DNA from 2 places in the Bacillus sp. FAU18 genome. Region 2 is predicted to be linked to the other one. Evidence: a T-box and tRNA genes for the amino acid it is inferred to sense, from the RefSeq annotation. Region 2 holds a T-box; the other holds one or more tRNA genes.
What was found. A T-box is a leader RNA that pairs with one kind of tRNA and senses whether it is charged. The one in region 2 lies ahead of thrS (threonine--tRNA ligase), so its partner is inferred to be a tRNA-Thr.
Positions count from the first base shown of each region.

Region 1: it encodes a tRNA-Thr, which carries the amino acid that the T-box ahead of thrS (threonine--tRNA ligase) is inferred to sense. The anticodon was not compared.

Region 1 is NZ_JBVYHZ010000004.1:972,042-988,041, reverse strand. Features, by position in the region: rRNA gene AC0OMU_RS16190 (23S ribosomal RNA) at 1-2,116, shown strand, start outside; rRNA gene rrf (5S ribosomal RNA) at 2,172-2,287, shown strand; tRNA gene AC0OMU_RS16180 (tRNA-Val) at 2,310-2,385, shown strand; tRNA gene AC0OMU_RS16175 (tRNA-Thr) at 2,418-2,493, shown strand; tRNA gene AC0OMU_RS16170 (tRNA-Lys) at 2,531-2,606, shown strand; tRNA gene AC0OMU_RS16165 (tRNA-Leu) at 2,617-2,703, shown strand; tRNA gene AC0OMU_RS16160 (tRNA-Gly) at 2,709-2,783, shown strand; tRNA gene AC0OMU_RS16155 (tRNA-Leu) at 2,798-2,883, shown strand; tRNA gene AC0OMU_RS16150 (tRNA-Arg) at 2,893-2,969, shown strand; tRNA gene AC0OMU_RS16145 (tRNA-Pro) at 2,985-3,061, shown strand; tRNA gene AC0OMU_RS16140 (tRNA-Ala) at 3,067-3,139, shown strand; tRNA gene AC0OMU_RS16135 (tRNA-Met) at 3,160-3,236, shown strand; tRNA gene AC0OMU_RS16130 (tRNA-Ile) at 3,239-3,315, shown strand; tRNA gene AC0OMU_RS16125 (tRNA-Ser) at 3,322-3,414, shown strand; tRNA gene AC0OMU_RS16120 (tRNA-Met) at 3,432-3,508, shown strand; tRNA gene AC0OMU_RS16115 (tRNA-Asp) at 3,520-3,596, shown strand; tRNA gene AC0OMU_RS16110 (tRNA-Phe) at 3,609-3,684, shown strand; tRNA gene AC0OMU_RS16105 (tRNA-His) at 3,702-3,777, shown strand; tRNA gene AC0OMU_RS16100 (tRNA-Gly) at 3,788-3,861, shown strand; tRNA gene AC0OMU_RS16095 (tRNA-Ile) at 3,877-3,953, shown strand; tRNA gene AC0OMU_RS16090 (tRNA-Asn) at 3,966-4,040, shown strand; tRNA gene AC0OMU_RS16085 (tRNA-Ser) at 4,044-4,134, shown strand; tRNA gene AC0OMU_RS16080 (tRNA-Glu) at 4,160-4,231, shown strand; gene glgB (1,4-alpha-glucan branching enzyme) at 4,463-6,346, shown strand; gene AC0OMU_RS16070 (glucose-1-phosphate adenylyltransferase) at 6,343-7,485, shown strand; gene glgD (glucose-1-phosphate adenylyltransferase subunit GlgD) at 7,509-8,540, shown strand; gene glgA (glycogen synthase GlgA) at 8,537-9,991, shown strand; gene glgP (glycogen phosphorylase GlgP) at 9,978-12,374, shown strand; gene AC0OMU_RS16050 (TspO/MBR family protein) at 12,406-12,873, opposite strand; gene cotI (spore coat kinase CotI) at 12,953-14,026, opposite strand; gene cotSA (spore coat protein CotSA) at 14,216-15,349, shown strand; gene cotS (spore coat putative kinase CotS) at 15,364-16,000, shown strand, end outside.
Region 2 is NZ_JBVYHZ010000004.1:1,739,315-1,755,314, reverse strand. Features, by position in the region: gene pta (phosphate acetyltransferase) at 1-257, shown strand, start outside; gene cysL (cysJI operon transcriptional regulator CysL) at 403-1,302, shown strand; gene ywfL (octanoyl-[GcvH]:protein N-octanoyltransferase) at 1,351-2,196, shown strand; gene AC0OMU_RS20095 (carboxylate/amino acid/amine transporter) at 2,363-3,253, shown strand; gene rsfA (prespore-specific transcription regulator RsfA) at 3,397-4,173, opposite strand; gene AC0OMU_RS20085 (YuzB family protein) at 4,387-4,611, shown strand; gene AC0OMU_RS20080 (HD domain-containing protein) at 4,770-6,071, shown strand; gene AC0OMU_RS20075 (YwgA family protein) at 6,107-6,607, shown strand; gene AC0OMU_RS20070 (Rrf2 family transcriptional regulator) at 6,719-7,189, shown strand; gene AC0OMU_RS20065 (MFS transporter) at 7,189-8,598, shown strand; T-box leader at 8,645-8,873, shown strand; T-box leader at 8,907-9,128, shown strand; T-box leader at 9,160-9,381, shown strand; gene thrS (threonine--tRNA ligase) at 9,435-11,351, shown strand; gene AC0OMU_RS20055 (MarR family transcriptional regulator) at 11,471-11,890, shown strand; gene AC0OMU_RS20050 (2-hydroxymuconate tautomerase) at 11,933-12,121, opposite strand; gene AC0OMU_RS20045 (site-2 protease family protein) at 12,230-12,889, shown strand; gene AC0OMU_RS20040 (YwhD family protein) at 12,871-13,422, shown strand; gene AC0OMU_RS20035 (transglycosylase domain-containing protein) at 13,716-15,791, opposite strand; gene speE (spermidine synthase) at 15,994-16,000, shown strand, end outside.

The DNA of each region.
Region 1 (16,000 bases), 770 kb from region 2:
GTGTGGGTAGGGGTGAAATGCCAATCGAACCTGGAGATAGCTGGTTCTCTCCGAAATAGCTTTAGGGCTAGCCTCAAGGTAAGAGTCTTGGAGGTAGAGCACTGATTGGACTAGGGGCCCCTACCGGGTTACCGAATTCAGTCAAACTCCGAATGCCAATGACTTATCCTTGGGAGTCAGACTGCGAGTGATAAGATCCGTAGTCGAAAGGGAAACAGCCCAGACCGCCAGCTAAGGTCCCAAAGTATACGTTAAGTGGAAAAGGATGTGGAGTTGCTTAGACAACCAGGATGTTGGCTTAGAAGCAGCCACCATTTAAAGAGTGCGTAATAGCTCACTGGTCGAGTGACTCTGCGCCGAAAATGTACCGGGGCTAAACGTATCACCGAAGCTGCGGACTGTTCTTCGAACAGTGGTAGGAGAGCGTTCTAAGGGCTGTGAAGCCAGACCGGAAGGACTGGTGGAGCGCTTAGAAGTGAGAATGCCGGTATGAGTAGCGAAAGAGGGGTGAGAATCCCCTCCACCGAATGCCTAAGGTTTCCTGAGGAAGGCTCGTCCGCTCAGGGTTAGTCGGGACCTAAGCCGAGGCCGAAAGGCGTAGGCGATGGACAACAGGTTGATATTCCTGTACCACCTCCTCACCATTTGAGCAATGGGGGGACGCAGGAGGATAGGGTAAGCGCGGTATTGGATATCCGCGTCCAAGCAGTTAGGCTGGGAAATAGGCAAATCCGTTTCCCATAAGGCTGAGCTGTGATGGCGAGCGAAATATAGTAGCGAAGTTCCTGATTCCACACTGCCAAGAAAAGCCTCTAGCGAGGTGAGAGGTGCCCGTACCGCAAACCGACACAGGTAGGCGAGGAGAGAATCCTAAGGTGATCGAGAGAACTCTCGTTAAGGAACTCGGCAAAATGACCCCGTAACTTCGGGAGAAGGGGTGCTCTGTTAGGGTGCAAGCCCGAGAGAGCCGCAGTGAATAGGCCCAGGCGACTGTTTAGCAAAAACACAGGTCTCTGCGAAGCCGTAAGGCGAAGTATAGGGGCTGACGCCTGCCCGGTGCTGGAAGGTTAAGAGGAGCGCTTAGCGTAAGCGAAGGTGCGAATTGAAGCCCCAGTAAACGGCGGCCGTAACTATAACGGTCCTAAGGTAGCGAAATTCCTTGTCGGGTAAGTTCCGACCCGCACGAAAGGCGCAACGATCTGGGCACTGTCTCAACGAGAGACTCGGTGAAATTATAGTACCTGTGAAGATGCAGGTTACCCGCGACAGGACGGAAAGACCCCGTGGAGCTTTACTGCAGCCTGATATTGAATGTTGGTACAGCTTGTACAGGATAGGTAGGAGCCTTGGAAACCGGAGCGCCAGCTTCGGTGGAGGCATCGGTGGGATACTACCCTGGCTGTATTGACCTTCTAACCCGCCGCCCTTATCGGGCGGGGAGACAGTGTCAGGTGGGCAGTTTGACTGGGGCGGTCGCCTCCTAAAAGGTAACGGAGGCGCCCAAAGGTTCCCTCAGAATGGTTGGAAATCATTCGCAGAGTGTAAAGGCACAAGGGAGCTTGACTGCGAGACCTACAAGTCGAGCAGGGACGAAAGTCGGGCTTAGTGATCCGGTGGTTCCGCATGGAAGGGCCATCGCTCAACGGATAAAAGCTACCCCGGGGATAACAGGCTTATCTCCCCCAAGAGTCCACATCGACGGGGAGGTTTGGCACCTCGATGTCGGCTCATCGCATCCTGGGGCTGTAGTCGGTCCCAAGGGTTGGGCTGTTCGCCCATTAAAGCGGTACGCGAGCTGGGTTCAGAACGTCGTGAGACAGTTCGGTCCCTATCCGTCGCGGGCGCAGGAAATTTGAGAGGAGCTGTCCTTAGTACGAGAGGACCGGGATGGACGCACCGCTGGTGTACCAGTTGTTCTGCCAAGGGCATCGCTGGGTAGCTATGTGCGGACGGGATAAGTGCTGAAAGCATCTAAGCATGAAGCCCCCCTCAAGATGAGATTTCCCATTCCGCAAGGAAGTAAGATCCCTGAAAGATGATCAGGTTGATAGGTCTGAGGTGGAAGTGTGGCGACACATGGAGCTGACAGATACTAATCGATCGAGGACTTAACCATACTTTTGAATGATGTCACATCTGTTATCTAGTTTTGAGAGAACACTCTCAATTTGTTTGGTGGCGATAGCGAAGAGGTCACACCCGTTCCCATACCGAACACGGAAGTTAAGCTCTTCAGCGCCGATGGTAGTCGGGGGTTTCCCCCTGTGAGAGTAGGACGCCGCCAAGCAATTGCACGTTAGTGCAATTATGGAGGATTAGCTCAGCTGGGAGAGCATCTGCCTTACAAGCAGAGGGTCGGCGGTTCGAGCCCGTCATCCTCCACCATTTTTCATTATACATATCGGTTTTACATATATGCCGGTGTAGCTCAATTGGTAGAGCAACTGACTTGTAATCAGTAGGTTGGGGGTTCAAGTCCTCTTGCCGGCACCACTTTTATATGATATAATATTCAAGTCTCTTGTAAGAAGAGCCATTAGCTCAGTTGGTAGAGCATCTGACTTTTAATCAGAGGGTCGAAGGTTCGAGTCCTTCATGGCTCACCATTTACATGTTGCGGATGTGGCGGAATTGGCAGACGCGCTAGAATCAGGCTCTAGTGTCTTTACAGACGTGGGGGTTCAAGTCCCTTCATCCGCACCATTTCTGCGGAAGTAGTTCAGTGGTAGAACACCACCTTGCCAAGGTGGGGGTCGCGGGTTCGAATCCCGTCTTCCGCTCCAACTATACCATCCACGCCGGGGTGGTGGAATTGGCAGACACACAGGACTTAAAATCCTGCGGTAGGTGACTACCGTGCCGGTTCAAGTCCGGCCCTCGGCATTAAGTTTTGCGCCCGTAGCTCAATTGGATAGAGCGTTTGACTACGGATCAAAAGGTTAGGGGTTCGACTCCTCTCGGGCGCGCCATGATCTATATGAAATCGGGAAGTAGCTCAGCTTGGTAGAGCACATGGTTTGGGACCATGGGGTCGCAGGTTCGAATCCTGTCTTCCCGACCATTCTTGGGGCCTTAGCTCAGCTGGGAGAGCGCCTGCTTTGCACGCAGGAGGTCAGCGGTTCGATCCCGCTAGGCTCCACTTGGTTTCAAAAAATATTTGGCGGTGTAGCTCAGCTGGCTAGAGCGTACGGTTCATACCCGTGAGGTCGGGGGTTCGATCCCCTCCGCCGCTACCAATGGACCTTTAGCTCAGTTGGTTAGAGCAGACGGCTCATAACCGTCCGGTCGTAGGTTCGAGTCCTACAAGGTCCACCACTATACGGAGGAATACCCAAGTCTGGCTGAAGGGATCGGTCTTGAAAACCGACAGGGGTGTCAAAGCCCGCGGGGGTTCGAATCCCTCTTCCTCCGCCATACATATTCCTAATCATCGCGGGGTGGAGCAGTTCGGTAGCTCGTCGGGCTCATAACCCGAAGGTCGCAGGTTCAAATCCTGCCCCCGCAACCAAATTTTAAAATGGTCCGGTAGTTCAGTTGGTTAGAATGCCTGCCTGTCACGCAGGAGGTCGCGGGTTCGAGTCCCGTCCGGACCGCCATTTAAATACTTAGGCTCGGTAGCTCAGTTGGTAGAGCAACGGACTGAAAATCCGTGTGTCGGCGGTTCGATTCCGTCCCGAGCCACCATTTATCATTATATTTTGGCGGTTGTGGCGAAGTGGTTAACGCACCAGATTGTGGCTCTGGCATTCGTGGGTTCGATTCCCATCAATCGCCCCAAATAAAAATTGCGGGTGTAGTTTAGTGGTAAAACCTCAGCCTTCCAAGCTGATGTCGTGGGTTCGATTCCCATCACCCGCTCCATTTCTATATCGTCATGGGCCTGTAGCTCAGCTGGTTAGAGCGCACGCCTGATAAGCGTGAGGTCGATGGTTCGAGTCCATTCAGGCCCACCATGACTTTTGTATTCCACAGTAGCTCAGTGGTAGAGCTATCGGCTGTTAACCGATCGGTCGCAGGTTCGAATCCTGCCTGTGGAGCCAAATGGAGAAGTACTCAAGTGGCTGAAGAGGCGCCCCTGCTAAGGGTGTAGGTCGTGTAAGCGGCGCGAGGGTTCAAATCCCTCCTTCTCCGCCATATGATTACAGATATAATAATTATCGGCCCGTTGGTCAAGCGGTTAAGACACCGCCCTTTCACGGCGGTAACACGGGTTCGAATCCCGTACGGGTCATCCAGAAGCCTTGCATATCCTGCAAGGTTTTTTTGTTTTCTAAATCATGATATGTCTTAGATTTTGTTCTTTATTTTAAAAACAGACTACAAAAATCTCCATATATTTCGTTTTTCTTCAGAAAATGAAGTTAATTGTCTATAAGTATAAGCGCTTTCAGGAAAGGGCTTTTTTTTATTTCTTCGAATAAATACTATAAATGAAAACTATGATGTCAGAAAGGATGATTACATGGCCGCTGCCAGCCCGACAGCACATGATGTTTATCTTTTTCACGAAGGCAGTCTGTTTAAAAGCTATCAGCTGTTTGGCTCGCATTACCGTGAGCTGAATGGCAAAAGCGGATATGAATTCTGTGTGTGGGCGCCTCATGCGTCGGAAGTACGAGTGGCTGGAGATTTTAACAGCTGGTCTGGAGAAGAGCATGTGATGCACAGAGTGAATGATAATGGCATTTGGACGTTATTTATTCCAGGTATAGGAGAAAAGGAACGATATAAATATGAAATCGTGACGAATAACGGTGAGATCAGGCTGAAGGCAGATCCATACGCTATTTATTCAGAAGTCAGACCAAACACAGCGTCACTTACTTACAATTTGGAAGGGTATAGCTGGCAAGATCAAAAATGGCAAAAAAAACAGAAGGCTAAGATGCTGTATGAAAAACCTGTTTTCATTTATGAACTGCATCTTGGGTCTTGGAAGAAGCATTCTGATGGCAGGCATTATTCCTATAAAGAATTAAGTCAGACGCTTATCCCTTATATCAAGGAGCATGGGTTTACCCATATTGAACTGCTTCCGGTGTATGAGCATCCATATGATCGTTCATGGGGGTACCAAGGAACGGGGTATTACAGCCCGACAAGCAGGTTTGGCACACCGCATGATCTGATGAAGTTTGTTGATGAATGTCATCAACAAAATATCGGAGTCATTTTGGATTGGGTCCCCGGACATTTTTGTAAAGATGCACATGGACTCTATATGTTTGATGGAGAACCGCTTTATGAATACAAAGAAGAACGTGATCGGGAGAACTGGTTATGGGGCACGGCAAACTTTGACCTGGGAAAACCGGAAGTTCATAGTTTTTTAATTTCGAATGCGTTGTACTGGGCGGAATTCTATCATATAGATGGATTTAGGGTTGATGCAGTGGCTAATATCTTGTATTGGCCAAATCAGGATGAACGCCACACGAATCCATATGCTGTTGATTTTTTAAAAAAACTCAATCAAACCATGAGAGAGGCATATCCCCATGTGATGATGATTGCGGAAGATTCTACAGAATGGCCTCAAGTGACAGGTGCCGTTGAGGAAGGGGGGCTTGGTTTTCATTATAAATGGAATATGGGATGGATGAATGACGTACTGAAATACATGGAGACGCCGCCCGAAGAAAGGCGGCATTGTCATCAGCTTATCTCTTTTTCATTACTATATGCGTTTAGTGAGCATTTTGTATTGCCGTTTTCTCATGATGAAGTCGTATACGGAAAAAAATCACTTCTTAATAAAATGCCTGGCGACTACTGGCAGAAATTTGCCCAGTATCGGCTTTTGCTGGGCTATATGACAGTGCATCCCGGAAAGAAATTGATCTTTATGGGATCAGAGTTTGCCCAATTTGATGAATGGAAAGATACAGAACAGCTTGATTGGTTTTTGGACTCCTTCCCCATGCATCAGAAAGCCAGCGTTTTTACGCAAGATCTTCTCCGCTTTTACCAAAAAAGCAAAATCCTTTATGAGCATGACCATCGTGCACAATCGTTTGAATGGATTGATGTCCATAATGACGAACAATCAATCTTTTCTTTTATTCGTTATGGCAAAAAGCACGGTGAGGCGCTTGTCATCATTTGTAATTTTACACCCGTGGTCTATCATCAATATGATGTTGGAGTTCCTTTTTTTACTCAATACATTGAAGTGCTTAACAGTGACAGTGAAACATATGGAGGCTCAGGGCAAATCAACAAAAAGCCGTTATCGGCTAAAAAGGGAGCACTTCATCATAAACCGTGTTATATCACGATGACCATCCCCCCTTACGGCATCTCGATTTTACGGGCGGTTAAAAAAAGAGGAGAGATAAAAAGATGAAAAAACAATGTGTAGCCATGCTCCTTGCCGGCGGGAAGGGCAGCCGTCTCAGCGGATTAACAAAAAATATGGCCAAACCGGCTGTATCTTTCGGGGGAAAATACAGGATTATTGATTTTACCCTAAGCAACTGTTCTAATTCAGGCATAGACACAGTCGGGATTTTAACGCAATATCAGCCGCTTGAGCTGAATTCCTATATTGGGATCGGCAGTGCATGGGACCTGGATAGATATAATGGCGGCGTGACGGTTTTACCCCCTTATGCCGAGTCATCAGAAGTCAAATGGTATAAAGGGACGGCAAGCGCCATTTATGAAAATCTCAATTATTTGAATCAGTATGATCCTGAGTATGTACTGATTTTATCAGGAGATCACATATACAAAATGGACTACGGCAAAATGCTTGATTATCACATTGAAAAGAAAGCAGATGTGACCATCTCTGTCATCGAAGTGGGCTGGGAGGAAGCAAGCCGGTTCGGCATCATGAAGGCCAATCCAGATGGGACGATCACACATTTTGATGAAAAGCCCAAATTCCCTAAGAGCAATCTTGCCTCAATGGGAATTTATATATTCAATTGGCCGCTTTTGAAACAGTATCTTGAGATGGACGATCAAAACCCTTATTCTAGCCACGACTTCGGCAAAGACATTATTCCTCTGCTTTTGGAGGAGAAAAAGAAGCTTTCTGCTTATCCGTTCAAGGGATATTGGAAGGATGTCGGAACGGTGCAGAGCTTGTGGGAAGCCAATATGGATTTGTTAAAAGAGGACTCGGAGCTGAAGCTGTTTGAACGCAAATGGAAAATTTACTCCGTCAATCCAAATCAGCCTCCGCAATTTATTTCATCTGATGCGCAGGTTCAAGACTCGCTTGTGAACGAAGGTTGTGTTGTATATGGAAATGTGTCTCACTCCGTTCTTTTTCAAGGTGTGACTGTCGGTAAGCATACGACTGTTACATCATCCGTCATAATGCCGGATGTGACGATTGGGGAGCATGTAGTCATTGAAAATGCCATCGTTCCTAATGGGATGGTGCTGCCGGATGGCGCAGTGATTCGCTCCGAAAAAGACATTGAAGAGGTGCTGCTCGTTTCAGAGGAATTTGTAGAAAAAGAATTGATTTAATTACTGAAGAGGGGGCAGAGTCAGTGTTCAATAATCAAATGTTAGGTGTTATAGATGAAACCACATATAAGCATTCTCTTCAGGATTTAACAGCACAGCGGTCGCTCGGGGCGATCCCTTTTGCCGGCAGGTACCGTCTGATTGATTTTATGCTTTCCAACATGGTGAATGCGGATATTAGGAGTGTTGCAATTTTTCCGAAGTATCGTTACCGTTCGCTCATGGATCACCTTGGAGCGGGTAAGGAATGGGATTTGCACCGGAAAAAGGACGGCCTCTTTTTTTTCCCGTCTCCCCATCTTCATCACGAATACGATGAATTCGGGTCCTTTCGCCAGTTTTCGGACCATCTAGATTACTTCCACAGAAGCACGCAGCAATATGCTGTTATCTCCAACAGCCATACCGTATGCAACATTCAATTTCAATATGTGCTGAAACGCCATCAGGAGGTTGGCTGCGACGTCACCGAGGTATTTCAGGACGGCCAGTCGCTGCAAATCTATATCATGTCAACAACGCTTTTAAAGGATCTGATCTACGGACATAGCGAAAAAGGCTATAAAACCATTCAGGAGGCTGTTGAAAAGGAATCTTCCGCCCTGACCATTTGCCCATATGAATATTCAGGTTATGCCGCTGTCATTGATTCGGTGGAAAAATATTATACCCACAGTATGGAGCTCATTCAGCCTCGTTTTTGGCAGCAGGTGTTTTTGCCGCAGCAGCCGATCTATACAAAAGTGAAGGATGAGCCGCCTACGAAATACGGAAAGCACAGCACTGTCAAAAACTCTTTGGTGGCAAACGGCTGTGTGCTTGAAGGAGAGGTTGAAAACTGCATTTTGTTCAGGGCGGTCCATGTCGGAAAGGGTACGAAGCTGAAAAACTGTATTATTATGCAAAAAACGCAGATTGGCGAGGATTGTCTTCTTGAGCAGGTCATTTCGGATAAGGACGTTAAAATCGGCAAGGCGACGGAAGCTGCAGGAACAGCTGAGCAGCCGCTTGTATTAAGAAAAGGTTTGGTGCAAGGAGAGCTGATGAATTCTTGAAGATATTATTTGCTGTGTCAGAATGCACCCCATTTGTTAAATCAGGAGGTCTTGCCGATGTAGCAGGTGCTCTGCCAAAGGCACTTGCACGATTAGGCAATGAAGTAGCTGTGATGCTGCCGAAGTACAGCCAAATACCTGAACCGTGGAAAAAGCGTATGAAAAAAAAGGCTGAGTGTACGGTAGCTGTCGGCTGGCGTCAGCAATATTGCGGAATTGAACATATGGCCAAAGATGATGTGAATTATTACTTCATCGACAATGAGTACTATTTCAACAGGGATTCGTTGTACGGGCATTATGATGACGGTGAGCGGTTTGCCTTTTTTTCAAGAGCTGTGCTGGAGGCTGCCAAAGTTGTGAATGTTCCAGCCGATATTGTTCATACTCACGATTGGCATACAGCGATGGTCAATTATTTGCTGAAAGAGGAGTACAGAAAACATCCTTTTTATGAACGGATGAAAAGCGTGCTTACGATCCACAACCTGCAGTTTCAAGGCATATTCCCTCCTGATGTCACACATGACTTGCTGGGTCTTGAGATGGATCATTTTCATTATGAAAGGTTAGAATGCAACGGATTTGTTAATTTTATGAAGGCGGGCATCATTGCGGCTGATCATGTGACAACTGTGAGCCCCACTTACAGAAATGAAATATTGACTCCGTATTATGGTGAGCAGTTGGAACAGGTTTTGCAATATAGGGAAAATGATGTAACCGGCATATTAAATGGCATTGATGATACGTTCTATCAGCCGAAAAGCGATCCTTATATAGAGGCGCAATACGATTCAGGGGATCTTGCATGCAAGTTGGAAAACAAAACGAAGCTTCAGCGGCGGATGGGGCTTCCAGAGAAAAACGATATTCCGCTGATCAGTATGGTGACAAGGCTCACTAAACAAAAGGGGCTTGATCTTGTCCGCAGAATTATGCACGAACTTCTTGAGGAGCAAGACATACAGCTGGTTGTGCTGGGCACAGGAGAACGTGAATTTGAAGATTATTTCCGGTATGCAGAATTTGCTTTTCATGAGAAGTGCCGGGCTTATATCGGGTTTGATGAGCCGCTAGCTCATCAAATTTATGCGGGCTCTGATATGTTTTTGATGCCGTCGAAATTTGAGCCGTGCGGTTTGGGGCAGCTCATTGCTCTTCAATATGGCGCCATTCCGATTGTCAGGGAAACGGGCGGTCTTTACGACACTGTTCGTGCCTATCAGGAGGAAGAGGGAACGGGCAATGGCTTTACGTTTTCCGCCTTTAATGCGCATGATCTGAAATTTACGATTGAACGAGCGCTGTCGTTTTATCGCCAACAGGATGTATGGAAGAGCATCGTGAAGACCGCAATGAATGCAGATTACAGCTGGAGGAAGTCGGCTAAAGAGTATCAGCGTATTTTCGAGCAGGTGACAAGGAGTGGACGGGATGTTCTCGAGTAAAGAACGCTTTGCAGACTTATTTTTAAAGCGTCTGGAAATGACGTGCGGAAAAAGCTTTAAAGATTCTGCCAAGCTGGATCAATATAAAACGTTGGGCAATATGGTCAGAGAGTATATCAGCGCTGATTGGATCGAAACGAATGAAAAAAGCAGATCAAATTCCGGGAAGCAGACATATTATTTATCAATCGAATTTCTGCTCGGTCAGCTCCTTGAGCAAAACTTAATGAATCTTGGTGTTCGTGATGTTGTAGAAGCTGGTTTAAAGGAAATCGGCATCAATTTAGAGGAAATCCTTCAGATAGAGAACGATGCAGGTCTCGGCAACGGCGGGCTTGGCCGCTTGGCCGCTTGCTTTTTAGATTCTCTTGCTTCGTTGAACCTGCCTGGGCATGGGATGGGCATACGCTATAAGCATGGTTTGTTTGAGCAAAAAATTGTAGACGGGCATCAGGTGGAGCTGCCTGAGCAATGGCTGAAAAACGGGAACGTATGGGAAGTAAGGAATGCGGATCAAGCAGTAGACGTGCCGTTTTGGGGCGAAGTCCATATGACAGAAAAAAGCGGGCGCCTGCATTTTCGCCACGAACAAGCCACAATCGTTACCGCTGTTCCTTATGATATCCCGATCATCGGCTATGAAACGGGCACTGTCAATACGTTAAGGCTTTGGAACGCCGAGCCCTATGCGCATTATCACGGCGGTAATATTTTGTCTTATAAGCGGGAAACAGAAGCGGTTTCTGAATTCTTATATCCCGACGACACCCATGATGAGGGGAAAATTTTACGGTTGAAGCAGCAGTATTTTTTAGTATGCGCAAGCTTAAAAAGCATTGTGAACAATTACCGTAAAACACATAAATCCTTATCCGGCCTGCATAAAAAAGTGAGCATTCATATTAATGACACTCACCCTGCGCTTGCGGTGCCCGAGCTGATGCGGATTTTGCTCGATGAAGAGAACATGAGCTGGGAAGAAGCTTGGCATATCACTGTACATACGATTTCTTATACAAATCATACAACATTGTCAGAAGCGCTCGAGAAATGGCCGATTCATTTGTTTAAGCCGCTGCTCCCGCGAATGTACATGATTATTGAAGAGATCAATGAGAGGTTTTGCCGTGCAGTTTGGGAAAAGTATCCGGGAGACTGGAAAAGGATAGAGGACATGGCGATTACAGCGCATGGTGTTGTCAAAATGGCTCATCTGGCCATAGTAGGCAGCTACAGTGTAAATGGCGTTGCAAAAATTCATTCCGATATATTAAAGGAAAGGGAGATGCGCGACTTTCACTTGCTGTTCCCGAATCGTTTTAACAATAAGACGAATGGAATTGCCCACAGGCGCTGGCTGTTAAAAGCGAATCCAGGCTTGTCTGCCATCATTACAGAGGCGATCGGCGATGAATGGGTCAAACAGCCGGAATCACTGATCCGTTTAGAACCGTACGCCTCTGATCCTGCATTTATTGAACAGTTTCAAAACAACAAAAGCAAGAAAAAACAAGAGCTTGCCGATTTGATTTTTTGCACGGCCGGGGTGGTTGTGAACCCTGACAGCATATTTGATGTACAGGTGAAACGGCTCCATGCATATAAACGGCAGCTGCTGAATGTTCTTCACATTATGTATTTGTATAACCGCCTCAAGGAGGACGCTGGGTTTTCAATCTACCCGCAAACCTTTATTTTCGGGGCAAAGGCTTCACCAAGCTATTATTATGCCAAGAAAATCATTAAGCTGATCCATTCTGTCGCAGAAAAAGTCAATTATGATCCGGCGGTCAAACAGCTGATCAAAGTTGTTTTTTTAGAAAATTATAGAGTTTCTATGGCTGAGCGAATTTTTCCGGCATCAGACGTAAGTGAGCAAATTTCAACCGCAAGCAAGGAAGCGTCTGGTACAGGGAATATGAAGTTTATGATGAACGGGGCTTTGACGATCGGCACGCATGACGGCGCAAATATCGAGATCCTTGAGCGGGTGGGCCCTGACTGTATTTACACGTTCGGCTTAAAGGCGGATGAGGTTCTATCGTATCAGGAAAACGGCGGCTATAGATCGAGGGAATATTATCAGCATGACAGGAGAATCAGGCAGGTAGCGGATCAGCTGATCAATGGTTTTTTTGAAGGAGAAGCAGATGAATTTGAATCGATCTTTGACTCGCTGCTTCCGCATAATGATGAGTATTTTGTGCTGAAGGATTTCAGCTCATATGCAGATGCGCAGGAGCGAATTCAAGCTGATTATCAAGAGCGAAGGAAATGGTCTGAGCGTTCGATTGTAAACATTGCTCATTCTGGATATTTCTCCAGCGACCGCACGATCCGGGAATATGCGAAGGACATTTGGGGCATCAAGCCGATGATGTGAAAAAAGCCGCTGTATAAGCGGCTTTTTTTGTTCACAGATTCATTGAATTGATTGTAAAGGATAAGAACGTCGCAAATGCACTCCATAAAAAATAAGGCAAAAGAAGATAGCTTGCGGCTCTGCTGTATTTTTTGGCAATGATCAGTAATACGATTGCTGTGATGGCGACAAGCAGGCAGTCAAGCGATGCAGCCAGCAGATTTTTTTGCGTAAACTGGAAATAGCTGAATGCTTGATTGAGCACGTAATTTATCAAAAGTGTAAACCAAAAGCTTTTCGCACCTTTAAATGAAAACGCAACATATACAATGGCTGCTGAAAGGGAGATCAGGGCAAACAGGATGGCCCAAATGATGCCGATCGCAGTTCCGCTTGGTGTCCAGTCCGGTTTTTTCAATGAATTGTACCATTCTTGGTCCACAGGAAACAGGTAGCCTGCGGCTGAAAACAGCGCATATGTAATCACAAAAACGGCTAAAGCGCCGACAATCTTTTTCATATTTGCAACCTCCGCATGTATTTATTTACCCTTTATCTTATAAAGATCAAACCCCCGATATGCGGGGGAAATGATGGTCTTAAATAAGCTGCTGCAATGCGTTTGCTTTAATGCGTTCATATTCAAAAGCTGATTCTAATTCTTCCTTCGGTAAAGCAGACTTGCGGACGTATTTTTCGCGAATGACATCGTAAAGCTCGTAAGGAAAAAGCATATCAATAAACATGACTTGTTTTTGTTCTTCAGTTAATGGGGCTCTGGATTCGTATGCGTTCAGCATGACATGAAATGTTTCTTCATCCCATACGCCCGTCGTATCCAAAAGCGGAATAATCATTTTGCGCAAATCGCGAATAGGCAGATCAAATGAAACGGTATCTAAGTCAATGACCCAAATCTGTTCATTTTCCCCTAAGAGTGTATTTCCGGTTCCGTAATCCTGGTGGCAAAGGTTAGGGCTTTTTTTCAGCTGTTCAGTCCATGGAACATAGGTCGACTGCAAAAGCCGGTCTTTGATGCGCAGCCCGTCTTCAATAAAGCCATCTATCTCCTGAAGATAAAGCTGTGAGAAAGGATCTTCTTTTTCCGCCTCCGCCATCAGCTTCCACGTTTCCATCTGTTTGCACCGTTTCGTATAGTGATTCGGCCAGCGACCTAATTTGGTAAATACGGGAACGCCATTTGGCGGCTGATATCCGACGGACGCTGTATGAAAATCAGCAAGGCCTTTCATGATAAACTCCAAGTCCTGCTTTACAGTCAGCTCAAACGGTCTTCCTTCGATCCAGTCATATACGACAAATAGAAATGAGCCGTGCTTGGAATATAGGCTGCCTTTTTTGTTTGGGAGTATGCCAGGAACATTCATGCCTTTTTTCGCCAAATAGTCCTGCGCGAAAATGGAAAACAACGCTTTCTTTTCTGGCCTGTGTATTCGTTTTAGACAAACTGCGCCGGAGTCTGTGTGGACCTTCCAGACAAGCGCCATCTGGTTTCCCTGAATGACGTCTATTTTTTCAGTCTGCACATCCCATCCTTGAAGCACATTTTCAGCCAGCTCCGTTAATTTTTTTGCATCTTCTGCTGATAAAGGAAGCTCTGATGAATTCCCCTCCTCAATGACTTCATGGTTTTCTGCCATTAAAGGACACATCCTTACCTGTTTTACTCCTACCTTATGAATCAAAAGGAAAAAATGATTGAGTTATTTGACTATATTTAATAGATGAATCTGGTTGTTTACCCGTTTTGTTTTTAGGGCAGTCCCATTCCGCACAAGTTGGTTGTTCAGCCGTATCATGATTCTAACTAGTTAAAAATCATGCAGGAATGGAGGCTATGTATGAAAATAGCACTGATCGCCACAGAGAAGCTTCCTGTCCCATCGGTTCGAGGAGGCGCCATTCAAATCTACCTCGAAGCGGTTGCCCCTTTAATTGCCAAAAAACATGAGGTGACTGTGTTTTCTATTAAAGATCCGAATCTCGCTGATAGAGAGAAGGTAGACGGTGTCCATTATGTGCATTTGGATGAAGACCGTTATGAAGAAGCCGTTGGAGCAGAGCTGAAAAAGAGCCGTTTTGATCTTGTGCATGTTTGTAATCGCCCAAGCTGGGTTCCGAAATTGAAGAAACAGGCGCCGGATGCTGTTTTTATTTTAAGCGTTCACAATGAAATGTTCGCTTACGATAAAATCAGCCAGGCGGAAGGCGAGATTTGCATCGACTCCGTAGCGCAGATTGTTACGGTCAGCGATTATATCGGACAGACGATCACAAGCCGTTTTCCGTCAGCACGATCAAAAACAAAAACGGTGTATTCCGGTGTGGATTTAAAAGCGTACCACCCCCGCTGGACGAATGAAGGGCAGCGGGCTCGCGAAGAGATGCGAAGCGAGCTGGGGCTTCACGGCAAAAAAATCGTCTTGTTTGTTGGCCGGCTTAGCAAAGTCAAAGGCCCGCACATATTATTGCAGGCTTTGCCGGACATCATTGAGGAGCACCCCGATGTCATGATGGTGTTTATCGGGTCAAAATGGTTCGGAGATAATGAATTAAATAACTATGTCAAACATCTTCATACCCTTGGTGCGATGCAAAAGGATCATGTCACATTTATTCAATTTGTGAAGCCAAAGGACATTCCGCGCCTTTATACCATGTCAGATGTATTTGTATGCTCTTCGCAATGGCAGGAGCCTTTAGCAAGGGTGCATTATGAAGCGATGGCTGCGGGACTTCCTATTATTACAAGCAATCGGGGAGGCAATCCAGAGGTCATAGAGGAAGGGAAAAACGGCTACATCATTCATGACTTTGAAAATCCTAAACAATATGCCGAACATATCAATGATTTGCTGAGCAGCTCGGAAAAGCGGGAACGGCTTGGGAAATACAGCCGCCGTGAGGCAGAAAGCAATTTTGGCTGGCAGAGGGTGGCTGAAAATCTGCTCAGCGTCTATGAAAAGAACAGATAGAAGGGGTGAACAGAGTGTACCAAAAAGAGCATGAAGAACAGATTGTGTCCGAAATTCTCAGCTATTATCCTTTTCATATTGACAATGTGGCGCTGAAATCGAACAAAAGCGGGCGCAAAATCTGGGAAATACAAACTGATCATGGCCCAAAGCTGCTAAAAGAAGCGCAAATGAAACCGGAGCGGATGCTTTTTATCACTCAGGCACACGCCCATTTACAAGAGAAAGGGCTGCCGATAGCGCCGATTCATCAAACAAAAAATGGCGGTAGCTGCTTGGGCACGGATCAGGTTTCTTACAGCTTATATGACAAAGTGACAGGAAAAGAAATGATTTACTATGATGCAGAGCAAATGAAAAAAGTCATGTCATTTGCCGGCCATTTTCATCATGCCTCAAAAGGATATGTTTGCACAGATGAAAGCAAGAAGAGAAGCCGGTTGGGAAAATGGCATAAATTGTACCGTTGGAAGCTGCAGGAACTGGAGGGGAATATGCAGATCGCAGCATCCTATCCTGATGACGTATTTTCGCAAACTTTCTTAAAACATGCTGATAAAATGCTGGCAAGAGGAAAAGAAGCTCTCAGAGCGCTTGATGACTCAGAATACGAAACCTGGACAAAAGAAACGCTCGAGCATGGCGGATTCT
Region 2 (16,000 bases):
TTGATGCTGCATTTGTTCCATCTGTAGCTGAGAAAAAAGCGCCGGATTCCGAGATCAAAGGGGACGCTAACGTATTCATATTCCCAAGCCTTGAAGCAGGAAACATCGGCTATAAAATCGCTCAGCGTTTGGGCAACTTTGAAGCGGTAGGACCAATCCTGCAAGGTTTAAATATGCCTGTAAACGACCTTTCAAGAGGATGTAACGCTGAAGATGTTTACAATCTCGCATTAATTACAGCGGCGCAAGCACTGTAATAAAAATGAAGACGATGGCAGCTCTCGACCGAGGGCTGCCTTTTTTGCGCTTCCGTATAGCCTTCTTTACCAAGACGGATGATATGAGTACAATAAAGAAAACTAATCATAACCATATATTTCATTAATGACAGGGGTGGGGTTTTTGTATTACGACGTGCTGAAAACGTTTATAGCGGTGGTAGAAGAAAAAAACTTCACAAAAGCGGCAGAAAAGCTGATGATCTCCCAGCCCAGCGTCAGTCTGCATATCAAAAATCTTGAGAAAGAATTTCAAACGGCTCTTCTGAACAGGTCGCCAAAACACTTTACGACAACGCCGACAGGAGACATTTTATATCAAAGAGCAAAGCAAATGGTGTTTCTCTACGAACAAGCCAAGGCTGAAATCTATGCGCATCATCACTATGTGAAGGGCGAATTGAAAATAGCTGCAAGCTTTACAATCGGTGAGTATATTCTTCCGCCGCTATTGGCCCAGCTGCAAAAGCTGTATCCAGAGCTGAACCTCGATGTCATGATTGGCAATACAGAGGAGGTCAGCGAGCGTGTGCGTATGCTTCAGGCTGATATCGGGCTGATTGAAGGACATACAAACGAGAATGAGCTGGAAATTGAACCGTTCATGGAGGATGAAATGTGCATTGCCGCTCCAAATCAGCATCCGCTCGCCGGGCGGAAAGAGATTTCGATCAGCGATTTGCAGAACGAAGCGTGGGTGACAAGAGAGAAAGGCTCAGGGACGAGAGAATATCTCGATCATGTACTCAGTTCAAATGGACTTCGGCCGAAATCAATGTTCACCATCAGCAGCAATCAAGGTGTAAAGGAAGCGGTGATCAACGGCATGGGACTTTCGGTTCTATCCAGAAGCGTGCTGCATAAGGATTTGATCCACCGCGAAATTTCAATTCTTCATATTAAAGATTTCTCGTTAAAGCGCAAGCTGTCTTACATTCATTCTCCTCTCATGGAGAATACAAAAAATAAAGAAATTTTTATTACGATGCTGAAAAGCAATTATCAATCACAGCTGCTGAAATGATATAATAGTTTTCGTTCAATAAGCCTAACATGAAAGGGTTTTACATAGATGGCAAACCAACCGATTGATTTACTGATGCAGCCGAAATGGAGAGTCATTGACCAATCCAGCCTCGGCCCTTTATTTGATGCGAAGCAATCCTTCGCAATGGATGATACGCTGTGCATGTCCGTCGGAAAAGGCGTGTCGCCGGCGACAGCGCGCTCATGGGTGCACCACGATACAATTGTCCTTGGAATACAGGATACACGCCTCCCGTTTTTGCAGGATGGCATCTCCTTGCTGGAGAGTGAAGGATACCGTGTGATCGTACGCAATTCCGGCGGTCTTGCCGTCGTATTGGATGACGGTGTTTTAAATATCTCTCTCATATTCGAGGACGAAAAGAAAGGCATCGATATAGACAAAGGATATGAAGCGATGGTTGAGCTGATGAGGCGAATGCTGAGACCGTACAACGCAAAGATCGAAGCCTATGAAATTGAAGGGTCTTATTGTCCCGGCAGCTATGACCTCAGTATAAATGGCAAAAAGTTCGCCGGCATCTCTCAGAGACGCGTTCGCGGCGGAGTCGCTGTTCAAATTTATCTCTGTGCGGATAAAAGCGGCAGTGAAAGGGCCGACTTGATCAGACGATTCTATCAAGCGGCGCTGAAAGACAAACAAAACGATAAAAAAGGCGTCTATCCGGAAATACGTCCGGAAACGATGGCGTCCTTAAGTGAGCTTCTGCAAAAAGACATCTCCGTACAAGACTTAATGTTCGCTTTATTGACGGAATTAAAAGTGTTAAGCACCCATCTTTATTCAGCTGGACTGTCCATTGATGAGGAAATGGAATTTGAGAAAAACCTCGTGCGGATGGCTGAGCGGAATGCAAAGGTATTTGGGTGAACGTTCTTCGCATGCCGGCTGTATATGCCGGCATGCATTTTTTATTTCAAGCGGCATTTACCCCAATAATCTTATTTTCAGATAAATCCTTCTTACATAAAGATAACCACGACAAAAAGAAAAACGATAAAATGACATCAGCATCCATATTAAAGGGGAGAGGCAGATGAAGGGGAATATTTACAGCCTTTTTGTATTGATTGCGGCTTTTTTCTGGGGGACCACGGGAACCGTTCAGGCGTTGGCTCCAGAAAGCGCCACACCGCTGGCATTTGGAGCGTTCAGGTTATTAATAGGAGGAAGCGCCATGCTGCTTGCGGTTTGGATCAGCCGGGAGCTTCACGTGAAAAATTGGTCATGGCCGCTCGTATTTTTAGCCGCTGTTTGTATGGCGTGTTACCAGCCGCTGTTTTTCACAGCTGTTAAAGAAACGGGAATTGCGGTGGGAACTGTGATTGCCATCGGCAGTGCGCCTATCATTGCCGGGACCCTCGAGTGGGCCGTATTGAAGAAACGCCCGCGAAACTCCTGGTGGATTGCGACTGTGCTGGCTTTAGCGGGTTGCTGGCTTCTGTTTTCCGACAGTTCCAATGTTCGGATTGATGTGGCTGGTGTTCTTATGGCGCTTGGAGCTGGTGCTTCTTTTGCGGGCTATACGCTCATCAGTAAAGCGATGATGATAACCCAGCCTCCGCGAGCGACCTCCGCTGTTGTCTTTATGATCAGCGCCATCTTGCTGACGCCGCTACTATGGCAGTCAGATATCTCGTGGATATTGACCCCTAGAGGACTGGGAACAAGCCTTTACATCGGGTTAATTGCAACATGCTCCGCATACTTTTTGTTTGCGAAAGGGCTTACAGGGGTTCCGGCTTCGGCGGCGGTCACGCTGTCTTTAGCTGAACCGCTGACGGCTTCATTGCTTGGCGTGTTTTTCATAGGGGAAATGCTTTCGCCTTCCTCGTGGCTGGGCATTGCGCTTATGATGCTGGGTCTTTTGGTCATTTCTGCTGCGCCTCGGAAACAAAAAACGGCCGAGGCAGCTCACATGTCTTAATAGATTCACATAAGCTTGGCCTCATTTTACAAGAATAGCTGATCCGGCTGCAAAATGAGGGAATTCTCTTTTCTCAATAGAAAAGGGAATTTTGCACATGGCGAAAATCCCAAAACAGCTGCCCGTTTTGGGATTTTTCTATGTCATTCCGCTAATTTTTCTAAATTGCCGTTCCGGTCCATTTTGAAGGACGGAGAGGCATGTTCATCTTCTTCAAATAAAACTAGCTTTCTGGCTCTGTTCATAATTTTCACCAAGGTTTCATAATCTTCTTGGATCGTTTTTTGGTCTTTTTCAAGCTTTTGAACTTCTGCCTCAAGCTGCTCTGTTTTGTTTTGCAATTCCTGATTTTCTTTCTTTAAACGCTCGTTTTCCATTTTTAATGCTGATGATTGCTCGTTATTGCCTTCGTAATTCTGAAGGAAGCGGATCACATCATTCATCGTCATCTCAGGCGCAGCTGCAGGCGTTTGAGGAGACAATAAGTGTGATAGACTAGCTAACTCTTCCTTAAAGCTCTCATCAACAAAAGGCATATGTTCGCCAGACATTAAAGGTTGCTCATTTTCGACAGATGGTGTTTCCGTTTTAACCGGCTCTTCTGCAGCGGTTTCTTGAGTGATTTCAGGATCAACGGCAGGAGGCTGATATAATAATCTTTTTTTCGCAGGCTGCCCGTTTCCGAGCGCTCTCATCCGCTGCTTTCGTTGTTTCTTCGCAAGCTGAAGCGCTTTTTCATATTGATGGCGGACCACTGCGTTCCATCTGAATCCGCAGGCTGCGGATGTCCGGTTTAATTTATCGCCGACTTCTTCAAAGGCGTTCAGCTGAGTGCTGCCCTCCCTCACATGCCGAAGCACTGTTTCGGCTAAAAGCAGATCGTTTTCCTCTGACCAAGCGTCTTGTCGCTGTTTTGTCATTTATCTCAACTCCCATTTTTCTTTTCATGGTATTAGAATGTCCAGGTTGGAAAATATTTATACAAATTGGCTGAAAGAATAGGAGATACGAAGGATGGAGCGGCTTGCAGGAACAGTCGAATCCTTGTAAAATGAAGAGTGATGTGATTTTTTTTTAAAACGATTTTAGGTTATTCACATAGATGAACATAGAAATGAAGGGAAGCGTACGTCATGGCTAATGAATTTCGAGTGTGTGATGATTGCCAAGCCACTAATATCAAAACATTGCTGCCGCGTTTGAAAGAAGTGGACCCGGACGCAAAGGTTGAGGTAGGATGCCAATCTTATTGCGGGCCCGGACGGAAAAAATCATTTGCTTTTGTGAACAATCGCCCGCTGTCAGCTCCGACAGAGGATGAGCTGATTGACAAAGTAAAAAAGAAAATAAAAAAGTAAACATATTTTTTCTTAGCCTCGGCCCTCAGGTCAGGCTTTTTTGCTTCACAAGATGTGTTTTTCATGAAGATGGAACAAATCGCCGGGCAAATTCAAGGATGTTTTCAAAGAATAGAGTCGATATAATAGAAACACGGCTAAAAAAAGAGGTAATGACGATGGCGTATCCAAATGGAAAATTATCAGAAGAAAAAGTGTTTAAAGATCCGGTGCACCGCTATGTTCATGTTCGGGACAAGCTGATATGGGATTTAATCGGAACCCGTGAATTTCAGCGTCTCCGCAGAATTAAGCAGCTCGGCACGACCTATTTGACGTTCCATGGGGCTGAGCACAGCCGGTTCAACCATTCTCTCGGTGTCTATGAAATTGTCAGAAGAATGGTTGATGACGTCTTTAAAGGCCGCCCTGAATGGGATGACAGTGAGCGCGAACTCTGTTTGGCCGCGGCGCTGCTTCATGACCTCGGGCACGGGCCGTTCTCGCATTCATTTGAAAAGGTCTTTCACCTTGACCACGAGGATTTTACAAGAGATATCATTTTGGGAGACACGGAGGTTAATCAGGTGCTCAGAAAGGTGAGCCCGGGTTTCCCTCAGGATGTTGCAGAAGTCATTGCCAAAACATATAAAAACAAGCAAGTGGTCAGCCTGATTTCGAGTCAGATTGACGCAGACCGCATGGATTACCTCCAGCGCGACGCATATTATACGGGCGTCAGCTACGGCCATTTTGATATGGAGCGGATTCTTCGGGTGATGCGGCCGCGCGAGGATCAGATCGTCATTAAAGAAAGCGGAATGCACGCTGTCGAAGACTATATCATGAGCCGTTACCAAATGTACTGGCAGGTCTACTTCCATCCTGTGACTAGAAGTGCAGAGGTTATTTTAACGAAGATTCTTCACAGGGCGAAGCAGCTGCACGATGAAGGCTATGTCTTCACTCACGCTCCGGTTCATTTCTATTCTATTTTTGAAGGGAAATTGACACTGGAGGATTATGTAAAGCTGGATGAATCTATTATTTTGTATTACTTCCAGGCCTGGGAGGAGGAAGAAGACGCGATTTTATCCGACTTGTGCCGCAGATTCATTAACCGCCAGCTGTTCCAATACGTTGAATTCAATCCGAATGAAGAAATGTCGGCTTATTTTGAGCTGACCTCATTGTTCAAAGAGGCGGGAATCGATCCGAGCTATTATTTGGTCGTTGATTCTTCATCAGATCTGCCATACGATTTTTACCGACCGGGAGAGGAAGAGGAGCGTCTGCCGATCCATCTCTTGACGCAAAACGGCCAAATTAAAGAGCTGTCCAGGCAGTCGGCTATTGTGGAATCCATCTCAGGTAAACGGCGGACGGACCACAAGCTTTACTATCCAAAGGACTTGATTTGTGACGGCTCTAAACATCCGGAAGCGAAAATGAAAATCCGGCAGCTGCTGGGACTGACATAGAAATTGGAAAGAAGGAAAAAGGAGATGTCGGGAATTTGTTGAAAGAACATGCAAAACTGATGAAGGTGTTCTCGGATTCTGGAGAAATCATCGGGCGAAAGAAGCTGCAGAAAATGATTTATATCGCCAAGAAAATGCAGTTTCCTTTCTATGAGAAATATGATTTTCACTTTTACGGACCATATTCAGAGGAACTGACGCTCCAGATTGAAGAGCTGTGCAACCTTGGATTTCTGCATGAGGTGAAGGAAAAAAAGGGCGGCTACTTTCAATACCGGTATTCGCTGACTGAGACAGGCTCCGCATTTTTAGACCATGCTGATCTGGACATGCCGGATATGAAAGGCTATATTGACAGTGTAAACAGCCGTTCATCACGGTTTTTAGAGCTTGTTTCCACGATCCTTTACTTTGACGGGCTTGAGGATGAGGAAAAGAAAGAAAAAGTCTTTACCATCAAAAGCAAGCAAAAATATACAAATGAAGAATATGACGAAGCGCTTCAATACATAGAGGAACTGAAGCAGATTTGTTAACCATACCAAGCAAAAGAAATGATCCGTTTCTTTTGCTTTTTTTATTGACAAAATCTGCTAAGAGATTCATTATGGATAATAGTTATCCATAATGAATCAGGAGTGAATAGGATGAAAATGAAATCAGGAATGGAGCAGGCGGTTTCTGTGCTGCTGTTACTGTCACGGCTGCCGGTACAGGCTTCTTTGACGTCAGAGGCTATAAGCCAGCGATTGCGTGTGTCTCCGTCTTACTTGAAGAAGCTGATGAGAACATTAGTTCAAGCCGGTTTGGCAGAATCCTTACCAGGGACGAAGGGCGGTTTTACCCTGACGAAGCCTTTGGCGGACATTACGCTTTATGATGTTTATCAAGCGGTTGAAGGCAGAGGTTCGATGTATCAGGGGAAAGGCCTGCTGCAATCTGTATTTGAGGGAGAAAGTCACTGTGTGCTGGAGACAGTCATGGGGGAAATCGAGGATAAATGGGCCAATCTCATGAGAGAAGAATCCTTGCAGCATGTCATGGACAGAGTCGGGGAATTGTATGATCTTGAAAAAATAGATGATTGGGTAATCAAGCAAGTGAAAGGGCAATTGTAATGAAAAATAGCGGATCTTTACACAAAACAGATTCATCTACAGGAATATCTGTACTGATCGTGCTCGCACTTGGTTTCCTCATGGCAACTCTTGATGTGACCGTTGTGAATGTGGCGATGGCGGATATGAAAAACACTCTTTCAATGTCACTTTCAGGTGTAACATGGGTTGTGGACGGGTACATTCTTACTTTTGCGTCGCTTCTGCTGGCGGGCGGAGCCTTGGCTGACCGTTTCGGCTCGAAGACGATCTATATCTTAGGTCTAGCCGTTTTTGTTCTGGCCTCCTGTGTATGCGCTGCATCTATAAATGGGCAGATGCTGATTGCCGGACGTCTCATACAGGGAATTGGAGCAGCTTTGTTTATGCCAAGCTCACTCAGCCTTTTGGCTGCCTCTTATCCTGATGAGCGGGTGCGGGCGAGAATGTTTGGGCTGTGGGCCGCGCTTGTTTCCGCCGCTTCAGGCCTTGGGCCCTTTATCGGGGGAGTGCTGGTACAGTTGGCGGGCTGGCAGAGTATTTTTCTGATCAATGTGCCAATAGGGGCTGCTGCGCTCATTTCAGCTTACCGAATCCTCAGCCGCGTTCCGGGAAAAAGCAGCCGCGTGAACATCGTTGGGCATCTGCTTGGCATGATGGCTCTCGGGTTTCTTTCCTATGCTTTGATACAGGGGCCTTCAGTGGGCTGGCGCTCGCCAGTGATTCTTGTAGCATTTACTGCAGCGATTTTGGCATTTGTGCTGTTTTTGCTGCGGGAAATTTCTGCAAAAGCACCCATCCTGCCGGCGTCCTTATACAAAAGCGGCCGCTTCTCAGCTGCCCAATTTATCGGGTTTTTGCTGAATTTCGCCCTTTTTGGCGGCATGTTTATGCTCAGCCTTTTTTTGCAGGAAGCAGGAGGCGCAAGTTCCTTTATGGCTGGAGTGGAGCTGCTGCCGATGATGGCGGTCTTCGTGATCGGCAATCTGCTGTTTGCCCGTCTGGCGAATCGGTTTGAAGCCGGGCAGCTTATGTTTGTATCAATGGCGGTCAGCTGTATCATTGCATTGCTGTTGTTTGTGCTGATTTCTCCGGATTTTCCTTATTGGCAGCTGGCGGTATTGATGTCTGTTATGAACCTCTGTACCGGTATTACAGTTCCTGCCATGACAACTGTGATCATGCAGGCTGCCGGGCAAAGACATGCGAATATCGCCGGTGCGGCGTTAAATACAAACCGGCAAATCGGAGCCTTGGTCGGCGTAGCGATAACCGGGGTGATTATTCATCTGTCCGCCACTTGGTATGCCGGTGCCGGGTTTACGTTTTTGATGATGGGAGCGGCATACAGCCTCGCTGCATTGCTTGTATGGCTGTTTCTGGTTGCCCATAACGGAACTGTTGCGTCAGAAAAAAATGTAAATCACTGATTGCGCTTTGTGGGAATATATAGTAAGATATAAAAAATTATTGAAACAACAGGCACTGATAAGGACACGAGATGCTTTTTACGGTTTCCAGAGAGGGAAGGACAGCTGAGATCTTCCTAACGCAGGGAAAGCAGCTTACCGCCTTTGAGCCGTATCGGGGAAAACAAGTATCTGATACCGTCATGCTGCGTTACAGCATCTTCAAGCCGATCACCATGTGTAATTGATCGGGAATTTGGGTGGAACCACGGATGATCAACACATTCGTCCCTTTTAGAGGGATGGGTGTGTTTTTTTATATGAACTACATAAATGCGTTGAAAAGGACACGAATGATAGTTACGGTTTTCAGAGAGGGAAGGAAAGGTGAGAGCTTCCCAGCTTAGGAATATCATTTACCGCCTTGGAGCAGCATTGGGGAACTGAAGTATCCAATGCCGTCTATGCTGCGTTACAGCACCGAGCCGACAATATAGTATTTGTCGGGAACTTGGGTGGAACCACGGGTTAATCACACACTCGTCCCTATCTGTGGGACGGGTGTGTTTTTTTATGAATTGAATACATGCGATGAAAAGGACACGAATGATAGTTACGGTTTTCAGAGAGGGAAGGAAAGGTGAGAGCTTCCCAGCTTAGGAATATCATTTACCGCCTTGGAGCAGCATTGGGGAACTGAAGTATCCAATGCCGTCTATGCTGCGTTACAGCACCGAGCCGACAACATAGTATTTGTCGGGAACTTGGGTGGAACCACGGGTTAATCACACACTCGTCCCTATCTGCGGGACGGGTGTGTTTTTTTATATACAACAATGAATAAGGAGTGTTCTAAAATGAGTAAACATGTACACATTCAGCTTCCGGACGGACAGATCCAGGAATATCCGAAAGGCATCACAATCAAAGAAGCGGCTGGTTCTATCAGTTCCAGTCTGCAAAAGAAAGCGGCCGCAGGTCAGGTCAACGGCAAGCTTGTTGATCTCAGTTTCAAGCTGGAGGAAGATGCTGAGCTTTCGATTGTCACACTCGATTCACAAGAAGGCTTGCAGGTGCTTCGCCACACAACAGCGCACGTGCTGGCCCAAGCAGTAAAACGGCTGTACGGCGAAGTGTCATTGGGGGTAGGGCCTGTGATTTTAGACGGCTTCTACTATGACATGAAGCTGGGGAAAAGCTTGGCATCAGGAGACTTAGAGGCCATCGAAAAAGAAATGAAAAACATAATAAATGAAAACCTTGAAATCAAACGTATGGAGGTTTCTTACGAAGAGGCTGAAGAGCTGTTTGCACAAAAAGACGAGCGGCTCAAGCTTGAGATTTTAAAGGATATTCCGCGTGGGGAGGATATCACACTGTACCAGCAAGGGGAATTCGTTGACCTGTGCCGCGGGCCGCACCTCCCTTCTACAGGAATGATCAAGGCGTTCAAACTGACAAGAGTATCAGGCGCTTATTGGCGCGGAGACAGCAAAAATGAAGTCCTGCAGCGGGTGTACGGGGTTGCGTTTCAAAAGAAAAAAGATTTGGATGCGCACCTGCATATGCTGGAAGAAGCGGCAAAACGAGACCATCGCAAGCTCGGCAAACAGTTAGGGCTGTTTATGTTTTCTGAAGAAGCGCCGGGGATGCCGTTTTATTTGCCGAAAGGGCAGATTGTCCGCAATGAGCTGGAGCGCTTCTCGCGTGAGCTGCAAACAAATGCCGGCTACGATGAGGTGCGTACGCCGTTTATGATGAATCAGCGGTTATGGGAGCAGTCAGGCCATTGGGACCATTATCGCGACAATATGTACTTTTCAGAAGTGGATGATACAAGGTTCGCAATGAAGCCGATGAATTGTCCCGGCCATATGCTCATTTTTAAAAACAGCCTGTATTCTTATCGGGATCTGCCGATTCGCATGGCGGAATTCGGACAGGTGCACCGCCATGAATACAGCGGCGCTTTAAACGGAATGCTTCGCGTTCGGACGTTCTGTCAGGATGACGCCCATATTTTCGTTCGGGAGGATCAGATTGAGAGTGAGATCAAAGAAGCGATTCGGCTGATTGATGAGGTATATCGGACATTTGGTTTCGAGTATTCAGTTGAGCTTTCGACTCGCCCGGAGGATTCATTAGGCGATGACAGCCTTTGGGAAGCGTCGGAATGTGCCTTAGCACGCGTCCTTGAGGAGCTTGGCCTCTCTTATGAGATCAATGAAGGTGATGGGGCGTTTTACGGGCCGAAAATTGATTTCCACATAAAAGATGCCCTGAAACGGAGCCACCAATGCGCGACAATTCAGCTTGATTTTCAAATGCCGGAAAAATTTGATTTAACATATATCAACGAACTCAATGAGAAGGTTCGTCCCGTTGTCATCCACAGAGCGGTTTTCGGCTCAATCGACCGTTTCTTCGGCATTTTGATCGAGCATTACGGCGGGGCTTTTCCAGTCTGGCTCGCACCGCTCCAGGTTCAAATCATACCGGTTTCGCACGTTCACTTAGACTATTGCAGAAAAGTGCAGGCGGAGCTGAAGCAGGTGGGGATAAGAGCCGGCATTGATGAGCGCAATGAGAAGCTGGGCTATAAAATCAGAGAATCGCAGGTGCAGAAAATCCCGTACGTGCTGGTGCTTGGAGATCATGAGGAGCAGGAGGATGCGGTAAACGTCCGCCGATTCGGACATCAGCAGAATGAACATGTTCCTTTTCAGACATTCAAAGATAAGCTTGTGAAACAGGTGGAAAATCGAGGCATGTAGGATAAAAGCTGTGAATTCACATTTTGCTTTTTTGACTTTCCCTATTCGGAATCAGTAAAATAATAAGTAAATCATATCGTTCGTATGTTATGAATGCATCTCGAAATGGGGAAATTGACATGGACCATGACAAACTGGAAGCAAATTTGCTGGATCACGCACTTACAAAATATTTGAAAAGCACGAAGCAATTAGATGAAGCCACCGTTCCGAAACACGTGAATAATGTAAGAGGGTTTATTCTGCGGATCATATACAGACATGGGAGCTGCACCATAAAGGATATTTTGAAGGAGGTCACACTGTCTCCCTCTGCCACGACCACAGCTCTGAATCATTTAGAGCAGGAAGGGTTTATTGAGAGATCCAGAAATAACAATGACCGCCGCACTGTATGGATTACGCTTTCTGAATCGGGCCGGGGAGCGGCTGAACAAATGATCGAAAACCGCCAGCAGCTGATTGACGGCATGTTTGAACGTTTAACAGCCGAAGAGAAAGAGACGTTCTTGGCGATTATTGCGAAGCTGGCTCAATAGGGATAATAAAAGCCGGTGCGCGAAGCGCCGGCTTTATAGAGATTATTCCATATCGCTCAGGCGTTTGCCTGCGACGGCATAATGGTCTTTTCTCATTTCTTCTATAAAGACAACAATTTTTTCTTCAGAAGCACCGGTTGTTTCCTTTACGGCTTCTGTTACTTTCTCGACAAGATTGCGTTTTTGCTCGTCTGTACGGCCTTCGAGCATTTTGACAGTTACGTATGGCATGGGTGCTGAATCCTCCTTTATCTCGTTTCCTCTCTTTAGAAAAAGAGGCTTCTTATAGTATACTGAATAAAGTAAATTCTTGCATTTTGAGAAAGAGGGATATCTCACTTGGACCGTTTCTTATATTATCCGTTATCTTTAATGCCATACCTCGTCATCACGCTAATTGTGTCGTTTACGATGCACGAGCTTGCCCACGCTTATGTCGCATACAAATTCGGTGACGATACGGCGAAAAAACAAGGAAGACTGACGCTGAATCCCATTAAACACCTTGATCCGTTCGGAACCATTTTGATTTTGGTGGCCGGCTTCGGGTGGGCGCGCCCCATTCCCGTGAATCGCCGCTTCTTTAAGAAACCCCGGCTTGCCGGTGTGCTCGTATCTATAGCCGGGCCCGTCAGTAACCTGATTCTTGCGTTTATTGGTTTCTTTTTGTTAGTGTTGATGCATGCGTACGGAATGGAAATGCTTGCGGCGTTCAGCACGGGGCTGGATCAGTTTTTTTCTATTTGGATACAGCTGAATCTTGTCTTGTTTTTATTTAATCTGCTGCCGCTTCCTCCGCTCGATGGCTATCGAATTATAGAAGATCTCGTTCCGCCGGGCGTGCGTGCCAAAATGACGCAGGCGGAGAGCTACGGCTTTATCGTATTTTTGGTGCTGTTTGTGACACCGCTCGGATCTTACGTGCTGTGGCCGATGCTCAATGCAGGAAGAGATTCGATTTTAAAGCTGTTTTCAGCGATATTTCAACCGCTTTTGTAGGAGGTAGAACTTCATGGAAGAAAAAAAAGAAAAAATCAATCGGGTTTAATATTATCAAAAGTGATCCGACAGACGGACACGGTGGTTTTGGCGTAGGGGCACTCAGCCTTGATAACATTTCTCCCGTATTCGTTGATGTAGAGGAAAAAGAAGCGTTCGTAGACATCGGCGCCATGCATGCCCGCAGCACCGTTGAAAAAGGAATTAAATTTCTCCCGAATAAAGAAGAAGTTCCGAACGGAAAACCATACTGGCTTGTGTGGGTAACGATTGACAGAAAAGAAGAGGGGCCTTATTACGCTGGTGTGACAGCCTGTGAAATGACGGTCGACAGAAGCATCAGAAGAGGCTACAAGTCGCTGCCTGAGCATGTGAATTTGATGGATAAATCCATGAAACGGAAAATCATCGTTGATAAAATGGACGACAGCTCGAAGCGTGTACTAGGCGAATTTCTGAAAAAGCATGATCAGGGCCTATGGGACCGTTCCTCAGATGAGTTAAAAACGAGCCTGCTTCCGGAAAACAATTAATTTATGAATTTTCTGTGAACTTTTAAAGTATTTGAGATATTTTTCGTAAACATTGAGTAAACTGGTGATACAGAAATAGGACATGGAAAATCCCGAGCCGAAACAAGACTCGGGGTTTTTCATTTTTTAGGGGGATATGAGTCGGCGACTGGGAGATGAAAGCCGGCGTCGAAGAAATAAGAAATTCACCACTTTATCCCAAAACTGATTGTTCAGCTCGATTGTCTAACATTCTTCCATCGATTATGAAGGAACCATACGAATAACCCGGCCTCCGAGGAGCCGGGTTATTTTCAATGATGTCGCCCCAGCCATTTGTCCCACCACTTTTTCTCGGAAGCGGGCTTTTCTTTGGATGGAAGCCGGTCTTTTGTTTGTTTTGCGGGTTCTGCCCCGTAGCACACGTTTGCTGGTTCTGTGCCTTTCACAAAATATGTGTAATGCTTAGCGGCACAGCCGGGACCTGATGAGTAGCCTGTTTCCGGATCAATGTACACACCGGTTACGCCTTTTGGCGGCTTGAACGCGGTTTCTGGTTCGCCTTTGAGCGCGTCCTCCATGAAGTCCGCCCAAATGGTTTTAGCATAGCTTTTTTCTTCGACCGAGTCGATGGTGCTGTTTTTGTCATAGCCGGTCCAAACACCTGCGGCCAGCTTCGGATTGAAGCCGATCATCCAGCTGTCTGCGCTGGTGGTTCCTGATTTTCCGGCATACGTTCTTGTCAGGCGGTTGGCTATCGTTCGCCCCGTAACCGACGTATATCCATTTAAATCGGTATCAAACATGCCTGTCATCATACTCGCTGTGACAAAAGCGGCTTTTTCATCAAGCACCTGTTTATGCTGATTCGGGTTTTCGTACAGCACGTGGCCGGCTGCGTCCGTTACCCTTGAAATAAAAGTCGGTTCGATTTTCTTTCCGCCATTTGCGAGCATGGCATAGGCGTTGACCATCTCAATCGGGCGTACGGGTTCGGTGCCGAGTGCCAGAGACGGCAGTGCTTGAAGATGGGCGGTAATGCCAAATTCCTTTGCCGTCTTTACAAGTTTGTTCGTGCCGAGAAAAAGATGCGTTTTCACAGCGTAGATATTGTCGGAAAGCGCCAGCGCCTGCAGAAGCGTAATCGGCTTGTTGGCATAGTATCCGTTATAGTTGCTTGGAGAATAGGTTTCTCCCTTTGCGTCAATTTGAAACTCGGTTTCTTCGCTTTTCATCAAAGTGACTGGCGTAAATCCGCTCTGAATCGCTTTATAGTACAGCAGCGGCTTGATCGTCGAAGCAGGCTGGCGCTTCGCCTGTGTCGTCCGGTCAAACGGGCTTTTTTGATAATCCCTGCCGCCGACAAGAGCGAGAACGTTTCCGGTGCGGGGATCAATGGCTGAAAACCCGACTTGAATGTCAGAGCCCGCGTTAACCGTTTCGGTAATGGTCTCCTCGGCGATGCGCTGCATCCGTTTATCTACCGTTGTATAGACGTTTAACCCGCTCGTTTCAATATGCTCCCGTGTCATGCCGAGCTTTTTCTCCAGCTCTCTCATCGCATTGTCATAGAAATAAGGAGCCTTTCTCTTGGAAACTTGTTTATTCAAAGGCTGATAGGAAAGAGGTTCCTTGATCAGTTCATCCGCTTTCTTTTGGCTGATCATCTGCTGCTTTTCCATCATCCGCACAATCGTTTTCTGGCGCTCCTTGGCCTTCGTCTCATTGACATACGGTGAATAGCCGGAAGGTCCTTTCGGGATTCCTGCCAGAAGCGCCGCCTCCGCATCCGTCAGGTTTTTGGCATGCTTGCCGAAATACAGGCGGGAAGCTGCTTCAATGCCGTAGGCGCCGTGTCCGTAGTAAATCGTATTTAAATAGCCTTCTAATATCTCGTCCTTAGAATAGTTTTGTTCCAGACGGATCGTATAGAACGCCTCATTCCATTTCCGTTTCCACGTTTTGTCGTGTTCAAGGTATAAGTTTCTCGCATATTGCTGGGTGATGGTGCTTGCACCCTGAACCTTGGCAAATGCTTTCAGGTCAGCAAGCGCCGCGCCGGCCATGCGTTTATAATCAAAGCCGTGATGATCGTAGAAATTCTGGTCCTCAATCGCCACTGTCGCTTTTACGATCGTCGGATTCATGTCCTTTAAGGGGACCCAATAGCGCTTTTCGCCGTAGTTCGTTTCCCCGAGCTTTGAGCCGTCACTCGCATACAAAATCGTGGATTGCGGCACTTGCACCGAGGGAGCGCCCTGGTATTTGGCTATCAAAATGACAGTCATAAACACGGCAGCTGCCGCCAAGGCCGCAAAAGCCCCTAAAAAGATAAAGGCGCGAACGGTTTTCAGCGTCAGTCTCAGCCGTTTATTTGTCATTGCATCCACAACGGGTTCCCCCCTTTTTTTATGTTTCTACTATTATGAGAAAAAAAGATCGTTTTTAAACATCGCAGAACAGGACGCATCTTTACTTTTTCCCCGCCATCCTCTATACTTTTTCCTTAGGTGAAAATGAGATTTCAACCGAGAATAAAAGCTGATAAGACGCTTACAATAAATGAATACAGCCTCGAAAGGGAGATGACAATTGAGCG